2 regions of the Paenibacillus sp. FSL L8-0502 genome follow, and region 1 is predicted to be linked to the other one. Evidence: riboswitches for the same ligand, from Rfam matches in the RefSeq annotation. Region 1 holds a riboswitch; the other holds the start of a gene.
What was found. A riboswitch is a leader RNA that binds a small molecule or an ion and turns the genes downstream of it on or off. The one in region 1 is predicted to bind S-adenosylmethionine.

Region 1 (9,434 bases):
AGCGAGCTGGCTGCTGGCTGGTTGGCTTGGGATTTACGGGATCATTGCCGCAACCGGATTATGTTTCCTCGTGATCACGTTGCTGAATTTGCGTGTGCTTAAAGGGATCGTCTCCTTTTCCATCATGGGCCGTCGCTGGGCAGGGTTCTTAACCGCAGTCGTCGTCTCGGGAGCTATCGGATACGGCGTAAATGAAGCCTGTATTCTGCTGGTGCATCTGATGCCTGCGCGTGTAGCCTTCTTCATCGCATGCTGCATTGCCGGAGCGACTGTACTGGTATGCTACTTGGTGTTGCTGGTTGTATTGCGCGTATTGCGCAGGGACGAGCTGGGCAACTACCCACGTATGTTGCAAAAGGTACTACGTCCGTTAATGCGCCTACAGGGTGAGTCCACAGGACAACGAGGCTAAAAGAGTCCTCGAGTCTTTCAGTGGAAAGGTTGCAGGCTGTTATGGGCAACGTGGGCCATCGCTGTTTTTTGGATGCTGTGGCGATGCTCGTGGCGCATGGCAAATAACAGCGGTCGCCTTGGTTCGCTGAGATGCCCGAGTGTGGAGCCGTCCTGAAACCAGTCATACCGGGGAATTGGATCATAAGCTGTATCGGACCAGACGGCGTTCAGCTCCGGGCTGTACAGACGTTGTCCTGGCGGTAGCCATTCATGTGCTAAAAGCGTTGCACTTTCATCTGGAGAGTGCAACGCTTTTTGTTCATTCGGGGTGAATAGTCCGGGCCAATAGTCGCTGCGTGAACCCGTATGCGGCACACTGTTAGCGAATGCTGATACCTGGTCCAGCACCTGCTGATGGCCGAAGAGCATAGCATAGAGACTTTTGCCAAAGCCGATCCGCTCGTCCAAATGGCCAAAACGCTCCATCACTAGTCCAGCAAGTCCACCATTCAGCCCAAGTGGAAATATAACCTGATTAAGCTGGAGCCAGTCATGCAAATAAAAGCCCGGCTTGTGTGTCACAAATTTCTGAAAATACGGATCTCTTACCACACGTCCTTCAATATAGTTTTGTTCATTAATGATGAGCGCAACAGTCAACAGAGAGCTATCCCGCCAAGCCCAGAAGCGTTCCCAAAAGGGCTTCATGAATGGCGAAACGTGAAAATAAGGCAACAAATGAAAGCAACTCCGACCCAAATGGCGGCTGTGCATGTAGAGTTGCAACTGCGGATAAGCGTCCTGAAAAATAAGGGCGTTACAGCGCTCCAGTAGCCGATACAGCCATTCCTTTTCCTGTTCGCCGAACAGGTTGCTAATCAGTCCCCCTTTCAGATCGGTCATATTATAGCCGCCATTACGAGAAACCAGGTGGGCCAGTAATGCCCAGTGTAACTCCGGGTAGCCACGATAGCATTCAAGGTATGCGGCAGTCCGAGTGACGTTACTTCGATTTTCCTGTGCCGTATCGTTCTTGATCCGCTCCAGCAGCTCACAGTCTGTTTCGCATAAGGGCATATTCAGAGAAGAGGGACGCGTAGCGGGCCCGTTCACCAACATTAACGCTTCAGCTTCATTCATAGCGGCCTGTGCTGTATGATAATCCCACGCTAGTTCACGCAAAGGGTAGCGTAATTTGCGGGATTCGGTCCAGGCTGCCCGTTTGCCTTCCCAAGCTTCCTCAGCAACACGGGGAACGGAACCCAGTAACTTTAGCCCTCCTTGAAGCTGTCGAGATGCTGTGTGGAGCCATTCGGTAAGAGACATGACTAAATAACCTCCTTTCCAACTGCAAAGATCCCCGTATCCTGCTAAGTATGTTGGGTATGCTGTTAGGATGTCGTCGCTTATGTGGATTCTTAAGTATATCTTTAGTATGCCTCAATGAGAGGGCTTCCAATCGGTATGTAGGCAGAATGGGGGAGTGTGCAAAAGTTTCACTTGGCGTTACAATAGAAAGTGCAATCTTTTCAGTATAAAAAGAATTTAAGGAGGAATCATCCATGCAAAAAATCGTCTCTCATGAAGACTTTAATAAGGCAATATCCACTCCGGGCGTTACGGTGGCTGTGTTTAAGGCGGACTGGTGTGGGGATTGTCATTTTATTGATCCGTTCATGCCTGATGTGGAACAACAATATGCAGATAAGCTTACATTAATTGAGATTGATGTAGAACAGGCTGAAAGCGTCAGTCAAGAACAGAATGTATTGGGGATTCCTAGCTTTATCGCTTACAGTGAAGGGCGAGAACTGGTACGTCTTGTAAACAGATTGCGCAAATCCCGCGAGGAAATCGAGCAATTTTTGGATCGGGCTGTTGAAGTCCACGCGAGCTTGGCAAAATAATGAATGCTGTACATGCATACATGAAGGTTCCAAATTGAATTTTAAACATCAAGATATTCAGAAAGCCGCTTCCTTTCAAGGGGGCGGCTTTCTCACGAACACGTTCACATTTTGTCAACAAAGCTCGTATGTCAAGGAACGATATATCAGTTATAATTACTATAAGTGATCATTTCACAACATATAAAGTGAATAAATATTATATTTGGAAGGATACGGGTGAATTTGAATAACAAAATTAGAATATTAAAATGGCTGGCACTCGTAACATGTATTGTCATGTTTTTGGCTACCTTCGGTGGAGGTGTTGTGACGCGGACGGATTCGGGTCTGGGCTGTGGCCGGGAATTCCCGCTGTGCAATGGTAAGCTGGTTCCGGCACATACGATCGCATCCCTTATTGAGTTCTCTCACCGCTCCGTCAGTGCCATGGCCGGGATTCTTTCTATCGCCTCATTTGTTGGCTTTTTGCTGTTTATGAAGCATCGAAAGGATTTACAGCTATTCTCGCTGCTCACGCTCTTGTTTGTGATCATACAAGGTGCAATGGGGGCGTTGGCTGTCATATTCTCCCAATCAGCTGCGGTCATGGGACTGCATTTTGGCTTTGCGCTTATCGCTTTTGCCAGTGCGACTATGATGACGCTGGGGGCCTGGCAGGAGCATGCGGACTCACGCCACACTCCGCGTCTGATTCCTGGGCCTGTCAGTCGGGGCTTTCGTAATTTTATATGGCTATCGACGATCTATACCTATATTGCTGTCTATTCAGGGGCGTTGCTTAGTCACTCGGTCATCCAGAAGGTTGTAAATATTGGAGGCTTCATATCTCCACTGTTGCTTCATCAGATTTCAGCCGGTCTGCTGTTCGTCATTATCTTGGCTGTGGGTCACTACGCATACCGTTATCACCCGAATCACCGGGACATCCGTATATTGGGTGTTGTATCGGTCTTGTTAATCCTGCTTCAAGTGGTGATTGGAATTATCTTGCTGTACGTCAACAGACCTGAAATCTACATGTTTATCGTGCTGGGGCATATGCTGGTGATTGCATCGTTGTTCTCCATCTTGGCTTATCTGAGCTATCGTGTATGGCAATTGTCACCGGATCGCAAGCTTGTTCCGACCCAAGCACAACGTACCTAAGCATTTCATAGATCATAGTGAAGCGGATTTTTGCCCAAGTGGCGTTTAAACACGTATAATAGCATATAAGAAACAAACCAGGCCCACGAGTTTCTCGAGGGCTTGATTTGCTTAGGAGGAATCGTCCAGTTGATCTACCAGAATTTGCGCCAATTTATTGAAGCACTGCGTAAAGAAAATCATCTTAAAATTATAGAGGCACCTGTCGATCCTTACTTGGAGCTGGCTGAGATTCATCGAAGAGTCATTGAGGAAGAAGGGCCGGCACTGCTGTTCACGAATGTAAAAGGAACTCCGTTTCCTGTAGCCAGTAATCTGTTTGGCACGAATCGCCGTGTGGACATGGCTTTTGGCCCGCGCCCAGAGCAACTGATGGATGCGATTGTAGGAGCAACCAAAACATTGTTTCCACCTACACCCAAAGCATTGTGGAATGAACGTGGCCTGATTAAGGACATGCTAAAAGTAGGCCTAAAAACAGTATCTCATAGCGAGGCTCCTGTATTGGGAGTTCGCCGTACAGAGGCTCCGCTGGCACCACTGCCTAAAGTGACCAGTTGGCATGAGGATGGAGGACCGTTTATTACCCTTCCACTCGTGTATACCGAGAAGCCAGGTCAGCCCAAGGATCATAATCTGGGGATGTACCGCATTCAGATTTATGATGATCAGACGACGGGCATTCACTGGCAAATTCATAAAGGCGGCGGTTTCCATTATCATGAAGCGGAGCTGCGTAATGAGCCGTTGCCTACGACGATTATCATCGGTGGCCCGCCTGCTCTGATTGCGTCTGCCATTGCTCCAGCACCGGAAAACTTGCCTGAGCTGTTGCTGGCTTCGCTTATTATGGGAGGCAAGCTGCCCATGACAGAGGACCCGCTTGGGGGTCATCGGATTCCAGCAGAAGCAGAATTTGCAATCAGCGGTTATGTGCCACCTCATGAACGCCGTCCGGAAGGCCCGTTTGGCGATCATTTTGGATATTATTCATTACAGCATGATTTCCCTGTATTTCATGTCAAACATATGCATCACCGCAAGGATGCCATTTATCCGGCAACCATTGTAGGTAAGCCTCGGCAAGAAGACTACTACCTCGGTGAGTTTTTGCAACGTCTGCTGTCGCCTGCCTATCCGCTTGTGATGCCTTCCGTCAAGTCCCTGTGGGCGTATGCGGAAACGGGCGTACATGCGCTGGCAGCGGCAGTCGTACGTGAAAGCTACTCCCGTGAAGCGCTTGTATCCGGTTTTACCATTTTGGGTCAAGGTCAATTGTCATTGACCAAGTTCCTGATGCTGACAGATCGAGTCATTGATTTATCTGACTTTAACCTGCTGCTGGAAACCATTCTGGAGCGATTTAATCCAGCAAGGGATTTATTTATTTTCAATCACACGTCACACGATACACTCGATTACACAGGCCGCAAGCTGAATCATGGCAGTAAGGCGATCCTGATGGGAATAGGTGAGCCTGTACGTGAATTGCCTCGTGCCTATGAGGGAGGCGATCTGCCGGGGATTCGTGAAATTGAACCCTATTGCGGAGGTTGCCTCGTCGTATCGGGTGCGTCTTTTGAGCAAGAGCCTGAGCTGGCGGCACGTGTTTTGGAGCGATTAGCTGCGGGTGAGCAAGAGTGGCCGCTCGTTTTCATTGTGGACGATGCCAAAGAAGTCGTTCGTTCTCAAGCCTCGTTCCTGTGGACGGTATTCACTCGCTTTAACCCGGCTACGGATATGTACGCGGACAGCGAAGTGCGTTTGCATCACCTGAACTATAAGCTGCCGATTGTAGTGGATGCGCGTATGAAGCCGGGGTATCCGGATGAGGTGTTACCGCGTGAGGATATTGTTAAGCTTGTAGATCAACGATGGACAAGTTATTTCGCTTGACGCCCTAATTAACCTACAGCCGGATTTTACATTTATAAGGAGGCGTAAGCATGATACGCAAGCTACTGGGTGAGCCGCCACGTGTGAACAAGGGCATCCTGCTAGATGCCATGAATAGCATGTCAGATATGTTGAACCTGCTGGAGCGGCAAATTCAGGCTGGTGGAGATCCGACCCACGATTTTCGGAAGGCGGATATTTTGACACGCGGTCTAATGTCATCCTTGGATGAACTGGAGCAGAGCCATCATGCTGCCGCCTTTTTCCGTATGAAAGTGAAAGCCGGATATGCTGAAGATATGAGTGAGGATGAAAAATCCGACTATGCATTGTATGTTTTCTTTTATAAGGATGGGTTTGTGAGGGTATTTTCCATTTTGGATAAGCTGGGCAACTGGCTGAATGATCTGTATGATTTAAAAACAGGGCAGTATAAGGCGCATTATTCGTATTTTACCGTGTTGCGGCAACTCAAGTATCTCAAAATGCATCCTGTATTGACCGATAATTTAAATGATATCAAGGATACATACAACGATGCCATCAATCGGCTGCGTAAGCGGCGGAATACGGAGATACACTATATGAATACGGAAATGCAGGATGATCTCTGGCAACGACACCGAGCTTTGTATGGAAAAATCCAATTGGAGGACCTCGATCACCATTTGGAAGATTTGCAGCAGGGCTTGGAAATGGTGTGTCGGTCGTTGTCAATCGCCTTTACTTATACTGCGAAACAATGGGAGAACCGGGCAGTACGCCCAAAAATATGATAGAAAATATCCTTTGACAAAGCAATGTAAACTATCTATACTGAAACCTAGTTTCAGAAAAATGCTTGAATTATGTTTTTTTATATAAACTTAACGGACAGCTAAAGCTGGAGTTTAACATATTTTTCTTATCCAGAGAGGTGGAGGGACTGGCCCGATGAAGCCCGGCAACCCGTTCTTTCCCGGTGTAATACACTGGGAGGGAACATGATGGTGCTAATTCCTACAAAACCGCTAGAGTTATAGCGATTTTGGCAGATGAGAAAAGGATCGCAAGGTGGGGCCCTTTTCATTCTGTGAAAGGGGCTCTTTTTTGTATAAATAAATAGCGATTTTATACAATCCTGAGAGATGACAACTGGTAAAAAGGGTAAGGAAGAAGTGAAGGGGGTCGCAGCACGTTGATAGAGCTTAAGCAGTTAACCAAGCATTATGGCAAAGGCAACCGACGCGTTAATGCGCTGTCTGGGTTGAATCTTTCTATACAGCGTGGAGAAATATTCGGAGTGATTGGTCACTCCGGGGCAGGGAAAAGTACATTGATCCGCTGTATTAATTTATTGGAACGCCCTACTTCAGGTGAAGTATGGGTAGACGGGGTAAACCTCACTACTGTGAGTCAATCCCAGTTACAAATGCAGCGCCGAAAAATCGGAATGATTTTTCAGCATTTTAATTTGTTGTCTTCGGCGACGGTATATGACAATATTGCATTTCCGTTGCGGCTGGTAAACACGCCCAAGCAGAAGTTGGACCAGAAGGTTCGTGAACTGCTGGAATTGGTGGGTCTCGAAGAACACAGTGGAAAATATCCGTCACAGCTCTCAGGTGGACAGAAGCAACGGGTAGGAATTGCACGGGCGCTGGCTAGTGATCCTCATGTATTGCTGTGTGACGAAGCGACTTCGGCGCTTGATCCGCAGACGACGGGGTCTATCCTGAAATTGCTGCTGGATATTAATCAGCGTTTTAATTTAACCATCGTGTTGATTACACATGAAATGCATGTCATTCAAAGCATTTGTGATAAAGTTGGCGTCATTCATCAGGGCGACATCGTGGAGCAAGGTCCGGTGGCGGAAGTATTTTTGAAGCCGCAGCACCAGGTAACCAAGGACTTTATCCAGCGGGAGTCAGAACATCCCGAGGAGTTGCAAGCAGCGATTGCGGCAGCAGGTGAGGGCGAGTCGGCGCAGGTGGTACGTATCTCCTTCTTGGGCAGCAAAACATATGATGCGATTCTGTCGCGTACGGCTCGAAGCACTGGGGTGGATTTTGCGATCTTGCAGGGAACCATATCTACGATTAAAAATGTACCCTATGGTCAGCTAATCGTTCGTTTTGAAGGGAATCATGAGGATATAGAGCATACGCTGCGCGAAGTGTCTGGGCAAGGACTTGATGTGGAGGTGATCGGACAATGAGCGAACTTGATTTTTCACAAGTGAGTTGGGAAGAGCTAGGGAATTCTACGCTGGAAACCCTTCAGATGCTCGGTGCATCCGCATTGTTCACCCTCATTATTGGTTTGCCGCTCGGCATATTATTGTTTCTGGCGAGCCGCTCCTCGTTGACTCTGATGAAGGTGATATACATTGTATTATCATTCATCGTTAACATTTTACGTTCCGTGCCATTTATCATTTTGATCGTTGCACTTATTCCTTTTACACGATCGCTGGTAGGTACCTCGACCGGGGTGTTGGGAACCATCCCACCATTGGTTATCGGGGCTGCCCCATTCTTCGCACGTCTTGTCGAAACGTCTCTGCGTGAAGTGGACAAGGGTGTCATTGAAGCCGCACAAGCAATGGGGGCCTCGACAGGACAAATTATCCGGCGTGTGCTGTTACGTGAGGCACTTCCGGGACTGCTAGCCGCATTAACCATTACCGTCGTTACACTCGTATCCTACACGGCAATGTCCGGGATGATCGGGGGCGGTGGACTGGGTACACTGGCTATCAACTACGGCTATTATCGTTATGAAACGGCTGTAATGATCGTTGCGGTCGTGCTGATGGTCGTATTGGTTCAATTGCTGCAAATGGCGGGAGACCGTCTCGTGCGGCATTATACTCGAAAATAGGGAAAACATATAGATATCCTTATTGATCAGGACGTCTGCTCCTGAATATTACAAATTATTGGAGGGGTAATAACATGAAGAAATGGGTATTGGCTGTATTAAGCTTGACATTAATTGCGGTGCTGGCTGCTTGCGGCACAAAGAGCACAACATCGGATACAAACAATGCGGCCGAAAATACAGGCGGATCACCACGTGAAGTGGAGCTGAAAGTTGGAGCTTCTCCTGTGCCGCATGCGGAAATTTTGGAAGCAATCAAACCTCAGTTGGAAAAGGAAGGGGTTCGTCTTCAAGTCGTTCAGTTTAACGACTATGTACAGCCGAACGTTCAATTGTTTGACAAGCAGTTGGATGCTAACTTCTATCAACATGTACCTTACTTGAATGTTATGAACAAAGAGCGCAAAATGAATTTGGTTTCTGTGGGCGCGGTTCACCTGGAGCCTTTCGGCATCTACTCCCAAAAATATAAAAAGCTTGATGAACTCCCAGATGGCGCAACGGTAGCCATTCCGAACGATGCAACAAACGGAGGCCGTGCATTGTTGTTGTTGGAAAAACAAGGTCTGATCAAGCTGAAAGACGCAAGCAACATTGAAGCTACCGTAAAAGATATTACTGAAAATAAGAAAAACCTGAAATTCAAGGAGCTGGAAGCGGCTATGCTGCCACGTCAGTTGCCTGAAGTGGACATTGCGTTGATCAACACGAACTACGCTCTGGAAGCTAAGCTGAACCCGACGAAGGATGCACTGGCACTGGAAGATAAAGATTCTCCATATGCTAACGTTCTGGTAGCTCGTCCTGATAATAAAGATTCTGAAGCGATTCAGAAGCTGCTTAAAGCTTTGCAATCTCCAGAAACTAAAAAATTCATTGAAGATAAATACCAAGGCGCAATTATCCCGGCATTTTAAGTAGGGAACGAGAACACATTGCACGCAAACCCCAGATTCTCTTGAACAAGAGGACTGGGGTTTCTTTTGGATAGAGTTGTAGGGGAAGCTTAAATATTTTATACTTGGGGGTGACCGTTCTCTGTGAACAGGAGGAAAATTGTTGAGAGATAAAGTCGCATTCATAACGGGTAGTGCCAAAGGTTTAGGTAAAACGACCGCTCTGCGTCTGGCGAATGAAGGCTGTAATATTGCGCTGAATTATGTGCATAGCCAAGCAGAAGCCGAAGCGCTTAAGCGGGTGATTGAGTCTAAGGGAGTACGCTGC
Region 2 (9,434 bases), 2.9 Mb from region 1:
GCCATTCTTGGACCACTTCTCACAAAGCAGTCAAAACCTATTTTTAATATGTTAAACAAAATATTCAAGTTCAAGGACCCCCGCCTACGAAAAGAAGAAAGTAACTCGGCGTAACTGTAAAGCTGGATACGACAATCCATAGGAGGGAAGGCTATGCCGCACGCTATTAAACATGCCGAAACTCTATGAGGCGGCTTGTGAAGCCCGCTTCAGAAGATGCGAGCAGGTTCCCTGTCTTTTATACGGTGATTGGCGGAATTACGGCATCCGTCGGTCTGGAATTGTTTTTGCATCCGCATGATATGATCGCTGGAGGCGTCACGGGGATCTCCAGACTCATGTCGCTTTATACACAAGAGCATTTTGGGTTATTGCTATTCGTTTTGAACTTGCCACTCATGCTGCTGTATTCATTATCCACTCACAAACCCATGCTGCTCCGTGCACTACCCGGCTTGTTCGCCTTTTCAGGCTCAGCCATCATTCTTTCGCCTTTTCCGGCAGTGAGCGGCCATCCGGTCGTATGTGCTTTGGGCGGCGGAATCTGTATCGGTCTTGGCGCAGGGCTGGCAGCTCGTCACGGTGGTCTGCTTGATTCACTAGGACTTAACGAACCAGGCGATGGCCGTCCATCCACATTGTTGCTAACACACCGCAAGATTCCGTTAATACAGATTGTTATGCTATGTAACGGTCTGCTGCTCATTACAGCTGGCTTTGTGCTAGGCTGGGAGCCAGCTCTATATTCAGCCTTATCCTGCCTCGCCGCCTACGAAACGACCCGGCTGATGTTTACCGGTCTGACGCGTATGGTTTGTGTTGTCAGCAAGAAGCAGCCAACCGTCGAGGATGCTATATATCGCAGGTTGCGTATACACAGCACGCCTGTTGAAGGCTCTGCCCAGATAGAGGGCAAGATCAAAAGCGAATCTGAGGATAAAAAAGAACAAATGGTCATCGTTTACAGCGTTCATCTGTTGGATTTGCAGCGCTTTAAGGCAGTCATCCAAATGGCAGACCCGCAAGCTGAGATCATGTATATGAAACGATGGAAAGCATAGCAAAGTAACACATCAAAAAAACGCTTATCTGCACTAATCTATGTATAACGATTAGTACAGATAGGCGTTTTGTAATGAACACTATATTAACGGATATTAATTCTGCATGATAAAATCATGTTCAATACTGCTGGCACTGTCAAAAGTACGAATAATATCATAACGGGTATTACGCTGTGCCGGAATGTGACCCGTCTCGCGGATCAACTGTAAAATGGATTCAATGTTAACCTTATACGTTGCGCCTGCAGCGGAAACTACGTTTTCCTCAATCATGGTGCTACCAAAATCATCGCAACCGTAGTACAACGATTTTTTACCGATTTCAGGTCCCATAGTTACCCATGAGGATTGAATATGCTTGATGTTATCCAATACAAGACGACTGATCGCAACGGTCTTCAGATATTCCTCCGGCGTCTGACGTTCCTTCTTCAGGTTGGTATTGTCTGGCTGGAAGGTCCAAGGAATAAAGGCCAAAAATCCTTCAGAATTATATTTGTTTTCAATGCATTCGTCCTGAGCATCACGAACACGCAACAAATGCAGCGCACGCTCCTCCATCAACTCGCCAAAGCCAATAACCATCGTAGCAGTCGTGTTCATCCCAACCTTATGAGCCGTTTGCATGACATCCATCCAATCACGCCAAGAGCCTTTGAGACGGCTAATTTTGCGGCGTGTGCGGTCATCCAAAATTTCTCCACCTCCGCCCGGAAGCGAATCCAATCCAGCTTCATGAATGGCGCGGATTGTTTCTTCCATAGAAAGACCAGATTTCTCCTTCATTTTGTGAATTTCAGCTGGCGAGAAGGAGTGCATCGTAATATCGGGAAAACGCTCCTTGATACCTTTCAGCAAATCGGTATAATAACTGAACGGCAGATTCGGGTTCACACCGCCTTGCATTAGAATTTCGGTGCCACCTACTTCCTGCGTTTCCTTGATCTTCTGAAAGATCACCTCATCCGGCAAAACATAACCTTCATCAGAACCTGGTCTACGATAAAAAGCGCAGAAGCGACAGTATACGTCACACACGTTTGTATAGTTAATATTTCGTCCGATAACGAAGGTTTTAACGGGATCGGGATGCATGCGATTCATGACTTTATTCGCCGCATGACCGATTTTTTCTACCTCGTCTGATTCGAACAAAGCAACGGTATCCTCTAAATTCAGGCGTTCGCCGCGTAGGGCTTTATCTAAAATATGGTCGATTACACTCATGGTGTATCCTCCTTCGCTGTCACAGGGCGACGAAATGAACGACAGGACTTATGAACGAGAATGCTTTCACAAACCTGCGTTCGAACCCTGCCGTAATGTATGTTCATGACTAGCCTTGTATGTTGTCTGTGCTATTTAGCATAGTAAAACCTAATGATAATACTAACATATCTTTAGGTAAGGAACCATACTTATTCCCGCTTCTTTCTGCTTTTCACCTAGGAAAACAGGCAACTGCCAAGCTTATCTCAACGTTGCATATAGCCAAAAAATAAGAAAACAGAACTGAAAAGTGTCTTTTTTCACACTGTCGTTCATGTTATTTTATAGAAAACAGCAAGCCTCCTGAAATACTGGAAACTTGCTGTTTAGTACTGTACATATTTGCTCTCAGCGTGAAAACGACAAAGATGCTGCGGATGTGCTAACGCTCTAGCGCAGCGCCTCATCCAGATCACTGATCAGGTCGTCAATATCCTCCAAACCTACGGAGAAACGGAGTAGTCCGTTCGTAATCCCGCGCTCCAATCGTACACTATGGGGCATAGCCGCATGTGACATCATCGCCGGATACGACAAGATGCTTTCCACAGCTCCCAGACTCACCGCTACAATTGGAATACGTACGCGACTGAGGACTTCTTTTGCACGCTCACCAGAACCCACATCAAAAGATATCACTGCACCATAACCGCTGGATTGGCGCTCATGAACTTCACGCCCTGGATGATTCTCCAGACCCGGGTAGTATACCGCCTCAATGTCGTTGCGCTCGTTCAGCCAGTTAGCGAGCTTCGCTGCGCTCTTTTCGCTGTGAGCCATACGAGCCTCCAGTGTCTTCATACCGCGCATGAGCAACCATGACTCCTGCGGAGCCAACACGGTACCCAGTCCATTTTGGAGCTGCTTGATTTGTCTTCCCAACGATTCGGTACGTGCTACCGCAAGTCCTGCCAGCACATCGCTGTGTCCGCCCAGAAACTTGGTCGCACTGTGCAATACAATATCAACTCCCTGCTCAATCGGACGTTGATAATAAGGTGTCATAAAAGTATTATCCAATAACGTTAAAAGCCCGTTGTCCTGTGCCCAAGAAGTTATTCCTGCCACATCGGTAATTTTGAGTGTCGGATTGGACGGAGTTTCCATATATACAGCCCTTGTATTCTCCTGCAACGCATCTTTCACAAGGTTGAGGTCCGTCATGTCGACGAAGGTCGTTTCGATATTCATCCGTTTCAAAATGGAGGTCAGCAGTCGATATGTTCCTCCATATACGTCCTCGGAAACAATGACATGATCTCCAGCAGACAAGAGCATAAATGTAGTAGAGATGGCCGCCATACCTGATGCAAAGGCAAAACCGCACGCCCCGCCTTCTAATAAAGCGATATAATCCTCCAAAGCTTGTCGTGTCGGATTACCTGAACGGCTATAGTCATGCTGTGGAGGATTAAAAATATCGTGATGGTGGAAGGTAGAAGCTTGATAGATCGGGACGCTCGATGCCCCCGTAACGCTGTCAATTTCAGAGCCAAAATGCAGCAGCTTGGTAGCGAACTTCCGCTCTTTGTTCAGATCCTGCCCGATCCTCCTCGCATCCTCTATCATTGCAGCTCTCCTCCTTCTACTTCTTGACGTGCCGCTTCCAACGCCGAACGTAAATCTTCAATTAGGTCGTCTGTATGCTCAATGCCTACGGAGAAACGCAACAGCCTGTCATCTACCCCGACTGCATCCCGAATTTCTGCTGGTATGTCCGCATGTGTCTGCACAGCGGGATAGGTCATTAACGATTCCACACCGCCGAGACTTTCCGCAAACGCAATGAGCTTAATGTGACGAAGCAAAGGTTCCACATAACGAGCATCCTTTACTTTAAAGGAAAAGATACCCGTATTTCCGCTGGATTGTTTATTTTGAATCTCACGACCTGGATGGCCTTCTAGAGCTGGATAAAATACTTCCGCCACAGCCGGATGCGTCAGTAAATAGTTAGACAGCACTGTTGCATTATGCTCGTGTCGGTCCATACGCAGCGCTAACGTCTTCATGCCCTTCATTAACTGGTAGCAATCGCTTGGGGAAAGCACTGCCCCTATGGAATTGTGCAGGAATGCAATTTCAGCTGATAGCTCTTTGCCTTTGGTTACGATCAACCCTGCCAGCACATCGTTGTGTCCGCCCAAATATTTGGTTGCGCTATGTACCACAATATCCGCGCCCAGTTCCAATGGCCGCTGGAAATATGGCGTTAGCAGCGTATTATCTACAATGGTAAGCAACTGATGTTGTGATGCCCATTTAGCCACCGCTCGAATATCAGTAATCATCATTAACGGATTTGTAGGCGTTTCTATGAATACAGCTTTGGTATTCGGTCGACATGACTGTTCGAGCGCTTCAAGATCGTTCGTATCCACATAACTGGCTGTCACACCAAATTTAGACAAAATACGCTCCAGCAAACGATACGTCCCGCCATACAGATCCAGCGATACTATGAGATGATCTCCCTGTCCAAACAATGCAAATACCGTTTGCAGCGCCGCCATACCTGAGCTGCATGCAAAGCCTGCATCACCCGATTCAAGTGCAGCAGAAGCCTCTTCCAGTACCTTTCGCGTGGGATTGATCGTCCGAATGTAATCAAATCCTGTGCTTTGACCCAGACGGGGATGGCGGAACGCCGTAGATTGGTAAATCGGGTAATTAACAGCCCCGGTTACTGGCTCTTCTACTGAACCGATTTGTGCCAATCTACTTTCGATTTTCCACTGTTTCTCACTCATATGAATCCTCCTGTTAACTTCCATAGTGGGTGCTATAACCAATCCTGCAAAAATGGATGTCAAAGACTATACTGCTGCGCTACTGCAAGGTGATACTCTACAAAGGTAAACTACATGCTCCTTTTTTAAATCTGGGGCCCGATATCATAAGGTGTTTCTTGGTATACATAATAGTTCAGCCAATTCGAGAATAATAAATTGGCGTGCGCCCGCCAAATTGAGGGGGGGGTGCGCTCAGGATCATCATTAGGAAAATAATTTTTTGGGACTTCAATATCCATTCCTTTGGCTACATCGCGGTCGTATTCCCATTTCAGTGAAAGCGGGTCATATTCAGAATGCCCAGTTACAAAAATTTGTTTACCGTCAAGCGTGGCTACGAGGTACACCCCAGCTTCCTCGGATTCGGATAAAACTTCTAATTCGGCGATATGATCAATATCTTCCCGACGAACCTCCGTATGTCTGGAGTGAGGGGCATAAAACAGTTCATCAAAGCCGCGTAACAATTTTACTTTAGGTTTTATCACGGTGTGTGGAAATACACCGAAGCATTTGTAGTCGAGCCCATATTTAGGGACATCGAAATGATGGTATAAGCCTGCCTGTGAGGCCCAACAGATATGCATGGTCGAAGTTACATTCGTTTTCGTCCATTCAAAGATTTGCCGGATTTCCTCCCAGTAGTTCACATCCTCAAACTCAAGCTGTTCAACCGGGGCTCCTGTAATGACCATGCCGTCAAAACGACTGTTCTTGATCTCGTCGAACGTTTTATAGAACATGTTCAAATATTCTTGCGATGTATTTTTGGATACATGAGACTTCATGTGCACCAGCGTGACATCCACTTGCAACGGCGTATTGCCGACCAGGCGCAACAGTTGGGTTTCCGTCGTTTCCTTTGTAGGCATTAAATTCAAAATGGCGATACGCAACGGACGAATATCCTGATGATAAGCCAAGCTTTCATCCATTACGAAAATATTTTCGCCCTCCAGCACTTCCTTAGCAGGTAATGTGTCTGGGATTTTAATCGGCATGTAAACTCACTCCTTGTTAGGTAAGTTTTGCGAAAATCGTCTTGTTGAGATGCCGGGCATATAATAAAAAGACCTTTCTCTGGTTAGAGAAAGGTCATATTTGTATCCATATGCGCCTCTCTCATCTGTCAGGGCAACGCGCTTTGTACAAAGCGCGCGTCCTGCAAGAATTAGCACCGTGCGATTAAAATCGCCGGTTGCCGGGTATCATCGGGCTAGTCCCTCCACCTGCTCTTGATAAGATTTCGCTATATTCATTTTGGGTTCACAAAGTTCTTGTTGTTCACTTTAATGCATCGGTTGGGCTTCGTCAAGATGGGACTTGCAAATTTGTAACCTGCATTCACATTTTGTCTACCTTTTCCATAGGTTAAATCATATCCCTCCTATCGCTGAAGCTCTTGCAACTACTGTTGATTTTGCCCATGATTTTGCGCTTGAAAGGCCGTAGGCCGAGCGTTATACTATACAAGTGCTATTAGGCAAAAATATGGAGCAGTAGTGCAGACTTGAGTGTTTCCTGCGATACTGTGGCAATCTAAAAAAAGAACATTTGAGAGGTGAATCCGGAATGGAAGGCGACCCGAGTCCGAATAGGCGGCGATCCCTGAACAACAGCATAGGAATGACTTCAGCTTGCCGAAAGACGGGACGCCAGGCTCTGCATGCTCCAAAAGCCTCCGGCTTTTGATGAGAGTGCACGCTTACCCGCACCGGCTAACTGGCTAACTGAGTCCATTCCTTATGCTTAAGGTAAACGTATTTCCGTTACGGCGGAGCATAAGGAGTGACGTATATGAAAATCCGTTTGGTCAACAACGGGGTTTTTACCCCTGTCGAAGAAATTGAAATGGCGCTTACTGCACCGGCAGAAGGTTTTTATTGGATTGATGCCGATGTCGATGATTTGGCAGTGCTCCAGCCTTTATTTTCCATGCATGATCTTGCAGTAGAAGACTGTTTGAGTGAAGAAGAACAGCGTCCGAAGATTGAAATTTATGAAAGCCATTATTTTATCGTTGTAAATAGCATTCGTTTTGATGATGAAGAAATATTTTTGCGAGCTTTGAACATTTTTCTCGGCCGCCATTTTATCATTACGGTGACCAAGCAGAAAATCAATGAGCTTCGTACCCTCAAGCCTATGCTGTGGGAGCAAGAAGTCAGCCAGCCTGACCGTTTTATGTATCTGTTGGTCGACTTAATTGTTGACAACTATTTTCTGGTTGGTGACCGGATTGAGGTCCGCATTGAAAAGCTGGAAGAAGATATTCTAATGCATACGAAAAAGTCGCATTTGAACGAAATCATCGGCTTACGCAGTGAGATTCTGTGGCTGAAAAAAGTGTTGGGCCCGCAAAAAGAAGTCATCAATACCCTGAACAAGCGGGATTTGCGGCTCATCGACGATCAATTGCAAAAATATTTTAGCGACATTTATGAAAATGCTGTGAAAATTTCGGAGACTTTCGAAACTTACCGCGACTTGATGGGTAACCTTCGAGAAGCTTATCAATCCAGTATCGCCAACCGTGCCAATGAAATTATGCGTGTGTTTACAGCAATTACGACCGTATTTATGCCATTGACGGTCATTACCGGAATATATGGGATGAACTTCGATAATATGCCTGAGCTTCATACACGTTATGGCTATTTTGTCGTCATTGGTATTATGGTGGCATTAGGCGTCAGTATGTTCTGTATTTTCCGTAAGAAAGACTGGGTTTAAAAATAAAAGGGGAAAAAGTATCAAATTGGATACTTTTTTCTATTTTCAAGCTTGGTCATAAAAAGCAGCAGCCGTGTCCTGTGAGGAACTGGCTGCTGCTTTTTAGTATGTTGGACCCTGAATATACTTTAATACCCAGCTTTATCCAACTAGTTCTATGTTATCCAACATGTCGGCCGGGTACCTGCTGATGACGAAACCGTATACGGATCAGACGCAGACGCTCATAAATCTGATCCAGTCCTGTTTCGGTTGCCTTTTCTTCCCCATACACTTTCAGCATGACGGGCTTGAGCAACGTATCCCCCAACTCTTCATAAGCAGACCAGATAGCTGCCTGCTCCGCCTCAGATACATTCACCAATTCCTTGTGGATCAGCTTGTCCATATCAATACCATCTCTATCCAAATGCTCCACAGCTTCAATCATCTCTCTACGATGCAAACCTGTCTTCATTCCGATATGCTCCAGTGAAAGACCGTCCGAAATGCCTTCAATAATCGTTCTAGTTAAGCTGAATTTGTTCAGCTCCTGCCTGTACTGGTTCTCTTTTTGCTTGTATAACCATGACAAAAAAACTTCTTCTTCCAGCGTCTCTGTTACCCAGTTCAACGGAAATGGCGTGGTGCGGTCATTTTGTGTCGTAATAGCCAATAGCTCCGTCCCATATTGCGACACCTTACCCTGACCCATACCAGGCAGCTCCAACAGTTCTTCTTCGGTATGGGGAAGATAAACGCTAATGAGTCGAAGCAATCGATTCGTAGCGATAAAATAAGGTGCTTTTCGTTCCGTTGCTGCTTTTTGCCGTCTCCACATCGTCAATTGCTCATACACTTCATCACGTGGAAACAAATCACTGTAGCAATACAGCTTTTGCAGCGTTTGTCCTCGTCCTGATGATCCTTCTTGCTCATGAAATACACCATGGATTAGGGGCCTGTAGCCCTCAGCCATTTTGAGCGCCAGCTCATGACGGTATACATGCAGTAATTCCTGCCACAAGCTTCCCTCATACCAAAGGTCGTCTATACTTTCATCCGGGACATGGTGTGTGCTCCAGCCTGCACTCCATTCCCCTTCATGCTGCCCAATCCATACCTGAGCAAAGTCCTCATAGCCCTGTTCATTCCGTTTGGACAAGCGATTTAAAAATACTATCTCCATGATTTCTTCCTCCCTCATATCGTTGAAAGACAGTCCCGCACAACACAAAAACGCAAAAAAAAGCACCTATCCTGCGTATTCGCAAGAAAGGTGCTTCCCTTTTTGAGCCGTACTATACTGTTGCCTATATAATAACCGTACCTTGGAGTGCCGTCAACCCTAAATTCTAATGATTCAGTTTTTCCTTTGCCAATGCCAGAGCACCGCACAATCCAGCATTATCACCCAATCCTGGAGATACGATATATTGCTCAATACCTGTTGTCAGACTCGAATGCTGCACGTATCCGTTCAAAAGTTTTTGTAGTTTGGTACGAATGAGCGGGAACAATTGGTCTTGCTTCATTACTCCCCCGCCCATAATAATTTTTTGCGGGGACAGGATTAATACATAGCTCATTAAAGCCT

Region 2: linked by a shared signal. The riboswitch ahead of metA (homoserine O-succinyltransferase) and the one ahead of NSQ57_RS20005 (ATP-binding cassette domain-containing protein) in region 1 are both predicted to bind S-adenosylmethionine.

The regions. Positions count from the first base shown of each region.
Region 1 is NZ_CP151958.1:4,577,564-4,586,997, reverse strand. It holds gene NSQ57_RS20035 (polysaccharide biosynthesis protein) at 1-412, shown strand, start outside; gene NSQ57_RS20030 (DUF2515 family protein) at 430-1,719, opposite strand; gene NSQ57_RS20025 (thioredoxin family protein) at 1,956-2,300, shown strand; gene NSQ57_RS20020 (COX15/CtaA family protein) at 2,520-3,449, shown strand; gene NSQ57_RS20015 (UbiD family decarboxylase) at 3,579-5,345, shown strand; gene NSQ57_RS20010 (Cthe_2314 family HEPN domain-containing protein) at 5,396-6,121, shown strand; SAM riboswitch class I at 6,247-6,386, shown strand; gene NSQ57_RS20005 (ATP-binding cassette domain-containing protein) at 6,523-7,545, shown strand; gene NSQ57_RS20000 (methionine ABC transporter permease) at 7,542-8,210, shown strand; gene NSQ57_RS19995 (MetQ/NlpA family ABC transporter substrate-binding protein) at 8,285-9,127, shown strand; gene NSQ57_RS19990 (SDR family oxidoreductase) at 9,270-9,434, shown strand, end outside.
Region 2 is NZ_CP151958.1:1,694,679-1,704,112, reverse strand. It holds gene NSQ57_RS07590 (cation:proton antiporter) at 1-114, shown strand, start outside; gene NSQ57_RS07585 (YitT family protein) at 198-1,061, shown strand; gene mqnC (cyclic dehypoxanthinyl futalosine synthase) at 1,158-2,291, opposite strand; gene NSQ57_RS07575 (aminotransferase class I/II-fold pyridoxal phosphate-dependent enzyme) at 2,724-3,902, opposite strand; gene NSQ57_RS07570 (PLP-dependent transferase) at 3,899-5,083, opposite strand; gene metA (homoserine O-succinyltransferase) at 5,209-6,126, opposite strand; SAM riboswitch class I at 6,245-6,370, opposite strand; gene corA (magnesium/cobalt transporter CorA) at 6,923-7,858, shown strand; gene NSQ57_RS07555 (HRDC domain-containing protein) at 8,019-9,026, opposite strand; gene NSQ57_RS07550 (ROK family protein) at 9,193-9,434, opposite strand, start outside.